DNA from 2 places in the Serratia rhizosphaerae genome. Region 1 is predicted to be linked to the other one. Evidence: predicted binding sites of a transcription regulator. Region 1 holds the regulator's gene; the other holds the start of a gene.
The links. Region 1 encodes Fur, which represses iron uptake genes when iron is present. Its sites were predicted from a motif close to ATAATAATGAGAACNACTATCAA; they were not measured.
Positions count from the first base shown of each region.

Region 2: the regulator Fur is predicted to act here: its motif matches at 4,787-4,809, upstream of ftnA (non-heme ferritin).

Region 1 is NZ_CP041764.1:872,485-880,377, reverse strand. Features, by position in the region: gene chiP (chitoporin ChiP) at 1-995, shown strand, start outside; gene chiQ (ChiQ/YbfN family lipoprotein) at 1,044-1,385, shown strand; gene FO014_RS04140 (family 20 glycosylhydrolase) at 1,388-4,051, shown strand; gene fur (ferric iron uptake transcriptional regulator) at 4,166-4,612, opposite strand; gene fldA (flavodoxin FldA) at 4,928-5,467, opposite strand; gene ybfE (LexA regulated protein) at 5,691-5,978, opposite strand; gene ybfF (esterase) at 6,229-7,011, opposite strand; gene seqA (replication initiation negative regulator SeqA) at 7,282-7,815, shown strand; gene pgm (phosphoglucomutase (alpha-D-glucose-1,6-bisphosphate-dependent)) at 7,891-7,893, shown strand, end outside.
Region 2 is NZ_CP041764.1:4,316,344-4,324,236, forward strand. Features, by position in the region: gene FO014_RS20005 (tellurite resistance TerB family protein) at 1-239, shown strand, start outside; gene FO014_RS20010 (S9 family peptidase) at 348-2,381, shown strand; gene exoX (exodeoxyribonuclease X) at 2,414-3,082, opposite strand; partial or broken gene pip (prolyl aminopeptidase) at 3,346-4,304, shown strand; gene FO014_RS20025 (DNA polymerase III subunit theta) at 4,344-4,574, opposite strand; gene ftnA (non-heme ferritin) at 4,963-5,481, shown strand; gene FO014_RS20035 (hypothetical protein) at 5,516-5,743, shown strand; gene yobA (CopC domain-containing protein YobA) at 5,907-6,290, shown strand; gene copD (copper homeostasis membrane protein CopD) at 6,294-7,175, shown strand; gene FO014_RS20050 (YebY family protein) at 7,244-7,585, shown strand.

The sequences.
Region 1 (7,893 bases):
TGTACAAAGCCGCCGCCAAATTCAAATATGGTCCGCTCTGGGCGCGCGCCGGTTATATCCAACCCAGCGGCCAAACGCTGCTGGCGCCGCACTGGAGCTTTTTACCGGGCACCTATCGCGGCGCGGAGGCCGGCGCCAATTTCGACTACGGTGATGCCGGTGCTCTCAGCTTCTCTTATATGTGGACCGATAAATATAAGGCTCCATGGCATATTGAGATGGATGACTTCCGCCAGAATGACAGGAAAACGTCGGTTTCCTATCTGCACTCTATCGGCGCCAAATATGATTTTAAAAACGATCTGGTGCTGGAAGCGGCCTTTGGTCAGGCGCAAGGCTATGTGAACCAGTATTTCGCCAAGGCCGCCTACCAATTTGAACTGTTCGGCAACCCGCTCACCACCAGCTATCAATTCTACGGCGCTGAAGACCGCATCAGCGATAAGCACGATCCTAACAGCATTTACGACGGGCTGGCCTGGCTGCAGGCGCTGACCTTCGGCTACACCACCGGCCAGTTTACCTGGCGTCTGGAAGGCACCATGGTCAAGGCCGAAGGTAACCAGGGCTACTTCCTGCAGCGTATGACGCCGACCTATGCCTCCTCGAACGGCCGCCTGGATGTGTGGTGGGACAACCGTTCCGACTTTAACGCCAACGGTGAGAAAGCGCTCTACGCCGGAGTGATGTACGACCTGAGCAAATGGAACCTGCCGGGCTGGGCGGTCGGCGGCTCTTACGTCTACGCCTGGGACGCCAAACCGAGCACTAACCCGATTTACGATCAGAACCAGCGTCTGAAAGAGAGCGCCTACAGTCTGGATGCGATGTACACCGTGCAGGAAGGGCGCGCCAAAGGCACGTTATTCAAGCTGCACTTCACGCAGTATGACAACCATTCCGATATTCCGAGTTGGGGCGGCGGCTACGGCAACATCTTCCAGGATGAACGCGACGTCAAATTTATGGTTATCGCACCGTTCACCATTTTTTAATCGCTGCCTCGGCTTTGCGGCCGGGGCGGGATGACAGGGGACAGTTTCATGAAGAAACGCATGTTGGCGGTAACCGTAGCGGTAGGGTTGGCGGGCTGCGTACAGCCGCAGGCGGCGCCGGAAGACGGCCGCTTACGGCAGGCATACGCCGCCTGCATCAATACCGCAGAAGGCTCGCCGGAAAAGTTGTACTCCTGCCAGGCGGTACTGGATGTCTTGCGGCAAGAGCAACGGCACCAGCCGTTTGCTGAACAGGAAACGGTACGCGTGATGGATTACCAAAAATGCATTCAGGCGCTGCACAGCGGCGACGGCCAGGCGTATCACGAGCGCTGCGGCAAGCTGTGGCAAGAAATTCGGGCCAATAACCACGATGACCAAGGAGGCTGAAGATGAACAGATTTAAACTGAGTGCCCTGGCCGTACTGGCGGCGACCGCCGGCATGTTCGGCGCGATCGGCAACGCCATGGCGGATCAACCGCTGGTGGATCGCCTTAGCCAGCTGAAGCTGAATATCAAAATACTGGACAACCGCGCGGCCGACAGCGGCGTGGATTGCGCCAGGCTGGGCGCCGACTGGGCGGCCTGCAACAAGGTGCTGATCACGTTGGCCAACGACGGCCAGGCGATTACCGCCAAAGATTGGGCGATCTATTTCCACAGCCCGCGGCAGACGCTGGAGGTGGGCAACCAACAGTTCCGCATCACTCACCTGACCGGCGATCTGTACAAGCTGGAGCCGACCGACGCGTTCCGGGGCTTCCCGGCCAACCAGGCGGTGGACATTCCCATCGTGGCCGAATACTGGCAGCTGTTTAAGACGGATTTCCTGCCGCGCTGGTATGCGACTTCCGGCGATGCCAAGCCGAAAGTGCTGACCAACACCGATACCGAGGATCTGGATCGGTTCGTGGCGCCGTTTACCGGCGATCAATGGAAGCGCACCAAAGAGGATAAAAACGTGCTGATGACGCCGGCCTCGCGCTTTACGCGTAACGCGGACCTGCAGACGTTGCCGGCCGCCTCGCTGCGTGGCCAGATCATCCCGACGCCGATGTCGGTGCAGGTTCATGCGCAGGATATCGATCTTGGCAACGGCGTGGCGCTGGCGCTTGACGCCTTGGATCAGGCGACGGCGAACGTGGTGCGCGACCGTTTTGCACAGCTTGGCGTGCCGAGCGCGGCGGCGGGCTACCCGATAAAGACGGAGGTTAATCCGGCGTCGTTCAGCGGAAAAATGGCGCAGCCCGGCGCTTATATTCTGACGCTGGGCGAGAAAGAGGCGCGGATTACCGGCTTTGATCAGAGCGGGGTGTTCTACGGCCTGCAGTCAATTCTGTCGTTGATCCCGCTGCACGGCGATAAAAAGATTGCCGCGCTGGAAGCGCGCGACGCGCCGCGCTTTGCCTATCGCGGCCTGTTCCTCGACGTGGCGCGTAACTTCCACCATAAAGATGCGGTGCTGCGCCTGCTGGATCAAATGGCGGCCTATAAGCTGAATAAATTCCATTTCCATCTGACCGACGATGAGGGCTGGCGTATTGAAATCCCCGGCCTGCCGGAGCTGACGGAGGTTGGCGGACAGCGCTGCCATGACCTGAGCGAAACCACCTGCCTGCTGCCGCAGTACGGTCAGGGGCCGGATGTGTACGGCGGTTTCTTCTCACGTCAGGATTACATCGACATTCTCAACTATGCGCAGGCGCGCCATATTGAGGTGATTCCGGAAATCGACATGCCGGCGCATGCCCGTGCGGCGGTGATCGCCATGGAGGCGCGCTATAAGAAACTGCATGCGCAGGGCAAACAGCAAGAAGCGCAGGAGTACCGGCTGGTGGATCCGACCGACACCTCGAACACCACCTCGGTGCAGTTCTTCAACCGCCAGAGCTACCTGAACCCATGTCTGGACTCTTCCACCCGCTTTGTTGACAAAGTGATGGGGGAAATTGCCAAGATGCATCAGCAGGCGGGGCAGCCGATCGGCACCTGGCACTTTGGCGGCGACGAGGCGAAAAACATCCGGCTGGGCGCCGGCTATACCGATGTGAAGAAGCCGGAAGCGGGCAAGGGCATGCTTGACCTGAACAAAGAAGACAAGCCATGGGCGAAGTCACAGGCCTGCCAACGGCTTATCGACAGCGGCAAAGTGGCGGATATGGCACATCTGCCGAGCTACTTCGGTCAGGAAGTCAGCAAGCTGGTGAAGGCGCACGGCATCGATCGGATGCAGGCCTGGCAGGATGGCCTGAAAGATGCCAAAGACGCCAAAGCGTTCGCCACCTCGCGCGTGGGCGTCAACTTCTGGGATACTCTGTACTGGGGCGGTTTTGACTCGGTGAACGACTGGGCCAACAAGGGCTATGAAGTGGTGGTTTCCAACCCGGACTATGTCTATCTGGACTTCCCGTATGAAGTGAACCCGAACGACAGCGGCTATTACTGGGGCACCCGCTTCAGCGACGAACGGAAAATCTTCAGCTTTGCGCCGGACAATATGCCGCAAAACGCGGAAACCTCGGTTGACCGCGACGGCAACGCCTTTACCGCCAAGAGCGATAAGCCGTGGCCGGGAGCGTATGGTCTGTCCGCCCAGCTGTGGAGCGAGGTGGTGCGCACCGATCCGCAGATGGAGTATATGATCTTCCCGCGCGCGCTGTCGGTGGCCGAACGCGCCTGGCACCGTGCCGAATGGGAGCTGGACTATCAGGCGGGCCGCGAATATAAGGGCGGTGAAACGCAGTTTGTCGATACCAAAAAGCTGGCGCAGGAGTGGCTGATTTTTGCCAATATTCTGGGGCAGCGCGAACTGGCCAAGCTGGATGCGGGCGGAATCAGTTACCGTCTGCCGGTGCCGGGCGCCCGTATTGTCGGCGGCAGGCTGGAGGCCAATATTGCGCTGCCGGGCCTGACGATCGAATATTCGACCGACGGCGGCCAGCGTTGGCAGCGTTATGATGATGCCGCCAGGCCGGCGGTGCAGGGCGAAGTGCAGATTCGTTCGGCAAGCCCGGATGGCAAGCGCTTTAGCCGCGCGGAGCCGGTAGCGGCTTAAGTCAACGTCTGCGGCGCCCGAACGGTATAACGGCGGGCGCCGCAGCTCACCCACGATCGGCAGGCATAAAAAAACCGCCGTGCGGCGGTTCCTGTTTACGCTGGCAGGCCAGCTTTACTTCTTGTTATGCAGCGTGTCGTTTTCACGGCAGTCACCGCTGGCACAGTGGCCGTACAGGTACAGGCTGTGGTTGGTGAGTTTGATGCCGTGCTGTTTGGCGATATCGCGCTGACGTTGTTCGATAGACTCATCGCTGAATTCGATCACTTTGCCGCAGTCCAGGCAGATCAGGTGATCGTGATGATGCTGTTGGGTCAGTTCGAATACTGACTTGCCGCCTTCGAAGTTATGGCGCGTGACGATACCGGCGTCGTCGAACTGGTTCAGTACGCGGTAAACCGTCGCCAGACCAATTTCTTCGCCCATGTCGATCAGTTTCTTATACAAATCTTCCGCACTGACATGATGGCAAGCCGGATCTTGCAGCACTTCCAGGATTTTGAGTCGCGGAAGCGTGACTTTTAAGCCGGCCTTCTTCAATGCGGTGTTGTTGTCAGTCATGCGGATTCAGTCCTGTTACTATGCTAATCAGTTGAGGCATTGTTGCCTGTGGCATCGGTCGGCACAAAGCGTTAATAGCGTCTCATTATAGAACCGGTTGCCCTAAATGGAAACCGCCGGTTGTTAACAAAAGCCTACTGCGCCGTTACATGTTGCGCGTGCAACATCTTGATGAATGGGATAAACCGGGGCCAAAGTCTACCGTGACGGGGAGGGAAGTTACTAATATGTAGCTTCTATTGCTTCAATCCGTGATGCCGATAACGGCCCCGCCGCTCAGCAGGGCCACCTATCGCAGCATTGCGGAGCGTTGAATCAGCCGATGATATCGGCCAGGCTCAGCTCTTCAACAATCTGTTTGACCCAGGCTTCCACGCGTTCGTTGGTCAGTTCCGGCTGGCGGTCTTCATCAATGGCCAAGCCGATAAAGTTGTCATCGTCCGCCAGACCCTTGGAGGCTTCGAAATGGTAGCCTTTGGTTGGCCAGTGGCCGACGATGGCAGCGCCGCGTGGTTCGATAATATCGCGGATGGTGCCCATCGCGTCACAGAAGTACTCGGCATAGTCTTCCTGATCGCCGCAGCCGAACAGCGCAACCAGCTTACCGTTGAAGTCTATTTCTTCCAGCGTCGGGAAAAAGTCGTCCCAGTCACATTGTGCTTCACCGTAGTACCAGGTCGGGATGCCCAGCAGCAAAATGTCAAATGCGTCCAGATCTTCTTTGCTGCTTTTGGCGATGTCGTGAATCTCAGCAACATCATCGCCGAAATCTTTGCGAAGGAGCTTTTGAATCATCTTGGCAATGTTTTCGGTATTGCCCGTGTCGCTGCCAAAGAAAATGCCTACGTTAGCCATATTGCGTATAACCTTTTAATTCAATAAATTACAATACGTTTCGCCTGCTGATCGCATCGGTATCGTTGTAAAGTGGCGTCTTGGTAAAGACCTGGGTCCTACCGGTAAACGCCTATCATGCCAGAAATTTGCTCCGGGGTTTTATCGCGTTCATGCGATGCCGGAAAGTAAGGCGGCGTTAAGCGAGCATCATCCTTACGCCGTGTGCGGCAGGCGCACGTTATTATTGCGACGGCTGCTCTTCCGCCAGCTGCGCCAGCAGCATCTGCTCGATCAGTTCGCTGCGGCTGATATTGCGCTGTTCGGCCAGCTTGTTCAGCGCTTCCACCGCTTCCGCGTTGATTTTCAGTTCCACACGCCGTAATCCACGTACTTTATCGCGCCGTAACTGATTACGCTTATTAATTCTAAGCTGTTCATCACGGGATAACGGGTTGGTTTTCGGGCGCCCCGGACGGCGTTCATCTGCGAACAGATCCAGCGTCGTGCGATCCGTGTTTTCTTTTGCCATAGGTAGCGGTACTGCAAGGGAATTAGCCTCAAAAAGCGATGGTTTGCTTCCGGACGCTGTGGTTAATACCGTTCAGGTCGTTACAACCTAAGCCAACTTTGCCCCCAATCTGGCGCCGGACAGCACGCTGGGGATGGCGGCAAAAATTATAGCGCGCCATCTTACCCCAGCAGGCGTCGCAACGACAATGCCTAACTGAGGCGCAAACGCGCTAAGCCGTTATCTTTAGCGCGTTTTTTCGCCACCTGCGTTATGGCTCGGCCAAAAAGCGGTGAATAGCGCGCAGTACGGCCTGCGGTTTTTCCGCGTGCACCCAGTGTCCGGTGCCGGCCACCTCATAGGCGCGTGCCTGCGGGAACTGGCGTGCAATGGCGTCACGGTAGCTATTTTGCACGTACGCCGACAGCCCGCCGCGGATAAACAGAATCGGATGCGGCCAGGCGGGCACGTCGTGCCAGCCGATAATCGCCGCGTAGTTGGCGATCAGTACCGGCAGGTTGAAGCGCCACTCTCCCTGATGAAAGGATTTCAGCAGGAACTGGATGACGCCTTCTTCATCCAGATAGTCGCGCATCAGCTGCGCCGCCTGTTGGCGCTGGGTGATGCCGGCGTCGCTGACCGCCGTCAGAGCGGCGAAGATGTCATCATGGTGCCGGGTCTGGTAGCCCACCGGGGCGATATCGATGACCACCAGCCGCGCGATGCGCTCTGGCGCCAGCGCCGTCATCGCCATGGCGGCTTTGCCGCCCATCGAATGGCCGATCACGATGGCGCGCTCGATCCGGAGGTCGTCCAGCAGCGTCAGCAGATCCTGCGCCATCGCCGCGTAGCTCATCTCATCGGAACGCGGCGACAGGCCATGGTTGCGCAGGTCCACTTTGATGACGCTGTGCTGCTGATTCAAATCGCGCGCCAGCACCCCGAGGTTGTCGAGATTGCCGAACAGGCCGTGGATCAGCAGGATAGGAAGGGTATCGGCGTTCACCGCCTGTGCGGCCAGCAATTGATAATGTAATTTCATCGCGAAGTTCATGATCTTGAGAGGTTCTGATAGGGTATCATACTCATTATCTGCAAAGGTGATGGATTGGCAGTGCGGACGCATCCCGCTATCCACCGTATTTCCCGCGCGCCGGCCGGCGAGGGCAGGATAAAAAATGACGGGGATATAGGTAATAGTCTGCTTTTGCCTGAGAACGGCACTTTGTTGTGTCTGCCCCCACGCTTTTAACTTTATAATCCCTCGGCTTGAAGACAGAACCTGGCTTCGGGCTTTAAGTAGAAAACACAGTACTGGATAAAGATGAAAACTATTGAAGTCGACGAAGAACTTTACCGTTATATTGCCAGCCACACGCAACATATCGGGGAAAGTGCGTCCGATATTTTACGGCGTATGTTGAAGTTTTCCGCAGGGCAACCTGTGCGTAGCGCAAGCGTAGTGGCCCAGGGTCAGGAGCCGGAAAAAGCGGCGGCGCCACGCCCGCGCGATCGCGTACGCGCCATGCGCGAACTGCTGCTGTCGGATGAATACGCCGAGCAGAACAAAGCCGTAAATCGCTTTATGTTGGTACTTTCTACGCTGTACACCCTGGATGCGGCCGGTTTCGCCATGGCGACCGACGCGTTGCATGGCCGTACCCGCACCTATTTTGCCGGCGATCAGCAAACGTTGCTGGCAAATGGAACGCACACCAAACCGAAACACGTTCCGGGTACGCCTTACTGGGTGATCACCAATACCAATACCGGCCGTAAACGCAGCATGATCGAGCACATCATGCTGGCTATGCAGTTCCCGACGGAGCTGACAGAAAAGGTTTGCGGGACTATTTGATTTAGCGAACTGCTCGTCTCGGCGGCCGCGGCGCGATTGCACCCGGCTCCTGAGAAGAGAAAGGGAGAGATGTTGATG
Region 2 (7,893 bases), 1.7 Mb from region 1:
CGCAGGCCTGGGTGCAGCAGGCGATAGAGCAGCCGCTCAATCCCGATGCGCTGGCGCTCGGCGTAAAGAACGAAGAGGAAGCGTTGGAAGTGTATTACCTCAGCTGTATGGTAATCGATGTCGATCACTTTATGGAGCGCGGCTATCTTGACGCGCTGGCGCGCTCGCTGAAAATTCCCGACGATGTGAAACAGGGCATTGAGGGCGATGTGAATCAGAAAAAACGCGAGCTGGCGTAGCGTCGTCTCGGCGTTGCGGCGGATAAAAGCTGCGGTGCCTACTTGTTAAGGCGGGGGCAATCATGACACCCTTACGTCCATCAATAGACGTAAGTGGATGATTTGGTAATGATGACCCCTCCGAAGGCGGAAAAACGCCCGTATCCGATGACGCTGCACGGCGATACCCGCGTTGATGACTACTACTGGCTGCGCGACGACGAGCGCAGCGATCCGCAGGTGCTGGCGTATCTGCAGGCGGAAAATGCCTACACTGACGCCATGCTGCAACCGCAGCAACCGCTGCGTGAAGCGCTGTATCAGGAGATGGTGGCGCGTATTCCGCAGCAGGAACATTCGGCGCCTTATGTGCGCAATGGCTACCGTTATCAGACGCGCTACGAACCCGGCAACGAATATGCGCTCTATGTGCGCCAGCCGGCGGCGAAAAGCGATGCCTGGCAGGCGCTGCTGGACGGCAACCAGCGGGCGCAGGGGCGCGAGTTTTACACCCTGGGCGGCCTGGACATCAGCCCGGACAACCGCATGATGGCGGTGGCGGAAGATTTCCTGTCGCGCCGCCAATATGATATCCGCTTTAAACATCTGCCGGATGACGCCTGGGCGGAAGAGGTGCTGGAAAATACCTCCGGCAACTTTGAATGGAGCAATGACTCCGCCAGCGTGTATTACGTGCGCAAACATCCGCAGACGCTGCTGCCGTATCAGGTCTATCACCACGTTGTAGGGACAGACCCGGCTGACGATCGGCTGGTGTATGAAGAAACCGACGACACCTTCTACGTCGGCCTGGAAAAAACCACCTCAGAACGCTATATCCTGATCCACCTCAGCAGCACCACCACCTCGGAAATCCTGCTGCTGGACGCCGAACGGCCCGATGCGACACCGCAGATGTTCGTGCCGCGCCGCAAAGATCATGAATATGCCATCGATCACTATCGGCAGACGTTCTATATCCGTTCGAACAGAGACGGCAAAAACTTCGGCCTGTACCAGAGCGACGTTGCGGACGAAGCGCGGTGGCAAACGCTGATTGCCGCGCGTGATGACGTGATGCTGGAAGGCTTTGAGCTGTTCCGTGACTGGCTGGTGGTGGAAGAGCGCAGCGCCGGCCTGACGCAACTGCGGCAAATCCACTGGCGCAGCGGTGAAGAACGGCGTATCGCCTTCGACGATCCGACCTATGTCACCTGGCTGGACTACAACCCGGAGCCGGAAACCGCGCTGCTGCGCTATGGCTATTCTTCCATGACCACCCCGGCCAGCCTGTATGAGCTGAACCTCGACAGCGGTGAGCGCAAACTGCTCAAACAGCAAGAGGTGAATAACTTTACACCGGAAAATTACCGCAGCGAGCGGGTGTGGGTGAAGGCGCGCGACGGCGTAGAGGTGCCGGTTTCGCTGGTGTACCGGGCGGACCGTTTTAACCAGGGTGGCAATCCGCTGTTGGTGTACGGTTATGGCTCATACGGCAGCAGTATGGATCCGGCCTTCAGCGGCAGCCGCCTGAGCCTGCTGGACCGCGGTTTTGTATTTGCGCTGGCGCATATTCGCGGCGGCGGCGAGCTGGGGCAGCTGTGGTATGAAGACGGCAAGTTGTTCAACAAGCAAAACACCTTTAACGACTTTATCGATGTAACCAAAGCGCTGGTTGAGCAGGGCTACGGCGCCGCGGGGCAGGTATACGCCATGGGCGGCAGCGCCGGCGGTTTACTGATGGGAGCGGTGATCAACCAGCAGCCGGCGCTGTTCCACGGCGTGGTGGCGCAGGTGCCGTTCGTCGATGTGGTGACCACCATGCTGGACGAGTCTATTCCGCTGACCACCGGCGAATACGATGAGTGGGGCAATCCGAACGAGAAGCCGTATTACGATTACATCAAACAGTACAGCCCTTACGATCGGGTACAGGCGCAGGCTTATCCGCACCTGTTGGTGACCACCGGCCTGCATGATTCGCAGGTGCAGTATTGGGAACCGGCCAAGTGGGTGGCGAAGCTGCGTGAGTTGAAAACCGATGACCGTCAGCTGCTGTTGTATACCGATATGGACTCCGGCCACGGCGGTAAATCCGGCCGTTTTAAAGCCTATGAGGATATTGCGCTGGAATACGCCTTTATTCTGTCGCTGAGCGAGTAAAGCGGAACGGGCGGCCGGCGCCGCCCGTTCTGTCAGCCAACCAGGTAGTACTTCAGCGTATGCTTCATATCCGGGTTGAGATCGGCGAGATTTTTCAGCATCCACTGTAAATAGCCTGGATCTTCCTGGGCGATTTGCTCAATCAGCCGGCCGCGATATTTACCGAACTTAAAGGTTTTTATCAGCGCCGGCCGTTCGGTGATATCGGCCATCTCTTCGGCGCTCCAGGATGAATCCTTGATAATCCGCTGCAGCAGGGCGGCGGTGACGTAGCAGTCATACAGCGCCCGGTGCGGATACAGCGTATTGTCCTGCGGCAGTTGCACGTCGAGATTCAGCGCATAGCGCAGATACTGGTTGCCGTACTTGATATCCGGATACAGCATGCGTGCCAGCTTGAGGGTGCAGATCCAGCGGCCCCGCATCTCCGGCAGCACGCCGCGATCGAAGGCGGCATTATGCGCCACATAGTAATCACTGCCGAGATAGCGACCAATGGCGACGGCAATACGGGGTTTATCCTCGACCATCGCCTCCGTAATATGATGGATGGCCATCGCATCAATGCTGATGGGGCGGTCCGGGCACACCAAATCGCTCATCGGATTGGCCAGTCGGCTGTCGATCAGATCGATGGAGGCGACTTCAACAATGCCGCCGTCCAGGCCGCAGGTTTCGGTATCAATAATGCGTAACGTCATGTCATGCTTTCCTCTTTTGCCTCCCAGCATAACGGTTGTCGAGTTTGTCGCCAAATGTTCGTTGCCTTAGAGGCGCTGGCCGCTGGTGAGAAAAACGCCGAAAGGTGACGTAATGATAAGCAACGCAATGGCTGGTCGTATTCATTTTAAGCAAACGAACGTGAACAGCCCGTTATCCGTCGGAGTTTTCAGGTTTTACCGTTGACCTGATGGCATGCATGGGCTTTGATGAAAGCATCATTCACAGAGAGACGGAAAGCGCAATGGAACAATTACGCGGGTTATATCCGCCGTTAGCAGCGTATGACAGTGGCTGGTTGGATACCGGGGACGGTCATCGGATCTACTGGGAATTAAGCGGTAACCCGGAAGGGAAACCGGCGGTGTTTATCCACGGCGGGCCGGGAGGCGGCATTGCCCCTTATCATCGGCAGCTGTTTGATCCGGAACGCTATAAAGTCTTGCTGTTCGACCAGCGCGGCTGTGGGCGCTCCCGGCCGCACGCCAGTTTGGACAACAATACCACCTGGCATTTGGTCGACGATATCGAACGGCTGCGTGAAATGGCCGGCGTGGAGCAGTGGCTGGTTTTCGGCGGCTCCTGGGGTTCGACGCTGGCGCTGGCCTATGCGCAAACGCACCCGCAGCACGTCAGCGAGCTGGTGCTGCGCGGTATCTTTACGCTGCGTAAACAGGAGCTGTCCTGGTATTACCAGGATGGCGCCTCACGTTTCTTCCCGGAAAAATGGCAGCGCGTGCTGTCGATTCTTTCCACCGAGGAGCGTCAGGATGTGATTGCCGCCTATCGCCGGCGGCTGACCAGCGAAGATCTTGAGGTGCAGCTGGAAGCGGCGAAACTGTGGAGCATCTGGGAGGGAGAAACCGTCACGTTGCTGCCGAGTACCGAGTCGGCGGCGTTTGGCGAAGATGACTTTGCGCTGGCGTTTGCCCGCATTGAAAATCACTATTTCACCCATCAGGGCTTCTTGCAGAGCGACGATCAGCTACTGCGCAACGTGCCGCTGATTCGTCATATCCCTGCAGTAATTGTACATGGCCGCTATGATATGGCCTGCCAGGTGCAAAACGCCTGGGATCTGTCGCAGGCATGGCCGGAAGCCGAACTGCATATTGTTGAGGGGCGGGGCACTCGTTTGATGAACCGGGGATCCTGCACCAGCTGATGCTGGCCACCGATCGCTTTGCCGGTAAAACGGTGTAAGCGCGCGGCGGATGCGGAGAGCCGCATCCGCCGTTGTTGTTATTTGCTTTTCGGTTCGTAAGGCAGGCGTGAGAACTTGTGCGACGCCATCCGGTAGTGGATGACGCGTTCGCGGAAGTAGTCGCGCAGATGTTCCGGCTGTTCACGCTCCACCACTTCAGGAATTACCGGCATATTATAGCGCTCTTTGAACGCCACGCCGGAAGCGGCTAAATCCACGTTAACCTTGTCCATCTCTTCTTTCGAGAGTTCTGCCAGATTGTATCCCACGCTATGCTCCTTACTGATACCGCATTTTATCTGCGCAGAAGGTAATGCACCGCGCGGCGCTTGGCAAGCCTGCTGTGACGCTGCGAACGCCGCATTGGGTAATGATAATTATTTTTATATAGCAGAGCGGCTAATGTCATCATTGTTTTCATTTGCTATGTCTATTTGTGTTATTTCAAATAAGAATGATTCGCCTTTAGATCTCCAGCAAGATGAAAATAATTATCATAAATATTAACATTGGCGTGATTTAATTTTAACTAAATGATAAATAAAGGTATTTAAATTAATCATCGCTTGATGTAAATCAACTGTTTTTATTTTGTTTTTGGCAGGGCATAATACGGCACATATAAAACATTGGCCTGCAGAATTAAAAGGAATAACTATGCTGACGCAAGAAATGACAAAGCAGTTGAATGAACAACTCAACCTTGAGTTTTATTCGGCAAACCTGTATTTGCAGATGAGCGCATGGTGTGCGGATAAAGGCTTTGAAGGCGCCGCAGCCTTCCTGAAAGAGCATTCCCAGGAAGAAATGCAGCATATGCAGCGTCTGTTTGATTACCTGAGTGATACCGGCGCGCTGCCAGTGCTGGGCAGTATTGCCGCGCCGCCGGTAGAGTTCGAGTCGCTGGCCGATGTGTTCCAACAGACCTATGAGCACGAGCAACTGATCACCCGTCAGATCAACGAACTGGCGCATGTGGCAATGACCACCCATGATTACTCCACCTTCAACTTCCTGCAGTGGTACGTTGCCGAGCAGCATGAAGAAGAGAAACTGTTCAAATCCGTACTGGATAAGCTGGCCTTGGTCGGCACCAGCGGCAAAGCGCTGTTCTTCATCGATAAGGATCTGAAGAAAATGGGCGCGGCCGGCGAAGGCAGCAACGGCCAGCTGTAATTTTTAGCCCGGAAAAAACCGCGCCAGGCAGACGATGCCGGTGCGGTTTTTTTATGCCTGCCGTTATTGCGGTTATACAGCGAAACGTGCTGCCATTTTGAAAAATAGCAGTGATGTGCTCGACTTGATGATCACTCATCGTTATGATCTAACAGAATACGCTGCCCGGGAGGGGATCGCTGCGTGCGTCATGCACGGTCTGTTCCTGTTCCTGCTGCGTTGCCATCATGCCGGGTTGGGGCTGCTGATTTCCCCTCAATGAATTGAGTTGCCGCGTGCAACGCGGGTCTTCGGGGATAGCGGACTCTGGCGTGGTTTTGACCCGCGAGTGCCCGTAATTATTCGGCAGGCAGGAGCGCCAGGCTGCCTGCACCCCGAAGGCTGACGGGTATTCCATCCTCATCTTCGTATTAAGGGATACCACTGTGATCGGTAAAATTCGCTCCTCATCTCGTCTGCTTGCCACGCTGTTCGCGCTGTTTGTCGGTTTGTCTTCGCAGCAGGTTTTAGCGCATGCCCACCTTAAATTGCAAACGCCCGCGGCGGATGCCACCGTCAGCCCGGCGCCACAGGCGTTGACCCTCAGCTTCTCGGAAGGTATTGAGCCTGGCTTCAGCAAAGTCAAACTGATCGGCCCGGATAATAAAGCGGTCAACACCGGCAAACTGCAGCTGGACGCCAAGGATAATGCCAAAGCCACCATTCCGCTTCCGGAAGCGCTGCCGGCGGGGAAATATCAGGTCGACTGGCACGTGGTTTCCGTTGACGGACATAAAACCAAAGGCCAATACAGCTTTACCGTAAAATAACCGATGACCCTGGCGACTCTGTTTGTCCTGTGTCGCTTCGTGCACTTTACGGCGGTGATGCTGATGTTCGGCATTGGTTTGTTCACCGCCTTACTGTCGCCGCAGCGGCTCTCTGCGTTACTTTCCCGCGATTTGCGTCCCTGGCTGGCGGCGTCGACGCTGGTGGCTGCCGTTTCTGCCGTGGCGCTGCTGGCCGTGCAGGCCGGTCAGATGGGCGACGGCTGGCAGGATACCTATCAGTGGGATGTCTGGCTGGCGGTGCTGGGCACCACCTTTGGTGAAGTGTGGCGCTGGCATCTGGCGTTGTCGGCATTATCGCTGGCGGCGCTGTGGTTGCCGCTGCGCCTGCGCGCCGGGGCGAGCGCCCTGTTGGGCGGGCTGCTGCTGATCAGTATGGCTTTTATCGGCCATGCGGCGATGCACACCGGCCTGCTCGGCACGCTGCATCGTGTTAGCCATGCGCTGCATCTGCTTGCCGCCGGCTACTGGTTTGGCAGCCTGCTGCCGCTGCTGGTCTGCCTGCGTTATCTGCACCCGGCAGCGTGGCGTGCGGAAGCGGTGAGCACACTGATCCGTTTTTCCCGCTGGGGACATCTGGCGGTGGCGGTGGTGCTGATAACCGGCGTCCTCAACAGCCTGATGATCGTCGGCGGGTGGCCGCTGGACGTGTCATCGCCGTATCAGCGTTTGCTGCTGATAAAAAGCGCGCTGGTGCTGCTGATGGTGGGCGTGGCGCTGACCAACCGCTATGCGGTCGTCCCGGCGATGCGCAGCGTGCCCAACCTTGCCCAGCGCGGCGTGGTTTGGGCCTGCTGGAGCGAGCTGGCGCTGGGCGGGGCGGTGCTGCTGCTGGTCAGCCTGTTTGCCACCTATGCGCCAAATTGATATTGCGACTTGCGGTACTCCCCTGAATTACGGGAAAATTGAATCAAATAGCTACTTAAGGTCATCACATGAAACGTGCATTATTAGCCCTCGCACTGCTGGCGGGCGCAGGCGGCGCACTGGCCGCGGAAAGTCTGGAAAATGTCACCAAGCTGGAATTCGGCAAGCAGTGGGCGTTTACCAAAGAGGAAGTCACCCTGCAGTGCCGCAAAGACGGCGCGCTGTTTGTGCTGAACAACAGCACGCTGATGCAGTATCCGCTGAACGATATTGCGCAGGCACAGGTGACATCCGGCCAGCAGCGCGCACAGCCGCTGGCAACCATCCTGCTGGATGACGCCAATAACCCCGGGGAAAAGATGAGCGTCGAGCCGTTCCGCGAGCGTGCACAAACGCTGTGCGCCAAGTGAGGCAAAGCGCCGCGTAGGCTTATCAATAAGTTAACGACTGGCTGAATTCTGTACGCATTTGATGCCGCGTGGAAACTATCACCCGCCGTGCGTCTGGCTGGCAAAAGCCGCCGTGTAGGCTACGCTTAAAGTGCATGGCTGAACAAGCCCTGCAATAAATGCCAACTTTTAGCGCACGGCTCTCTCCCAAGAGCCATTTCCCTAGACCGAATATAGGAATCGTATTCGGTCTTTTTTTAAGTTGTTGATTTTAAATGGTTTATTTTCGATTGTCCGAAAATGTCCGAATTTCGTCCGAATTTCTGTAT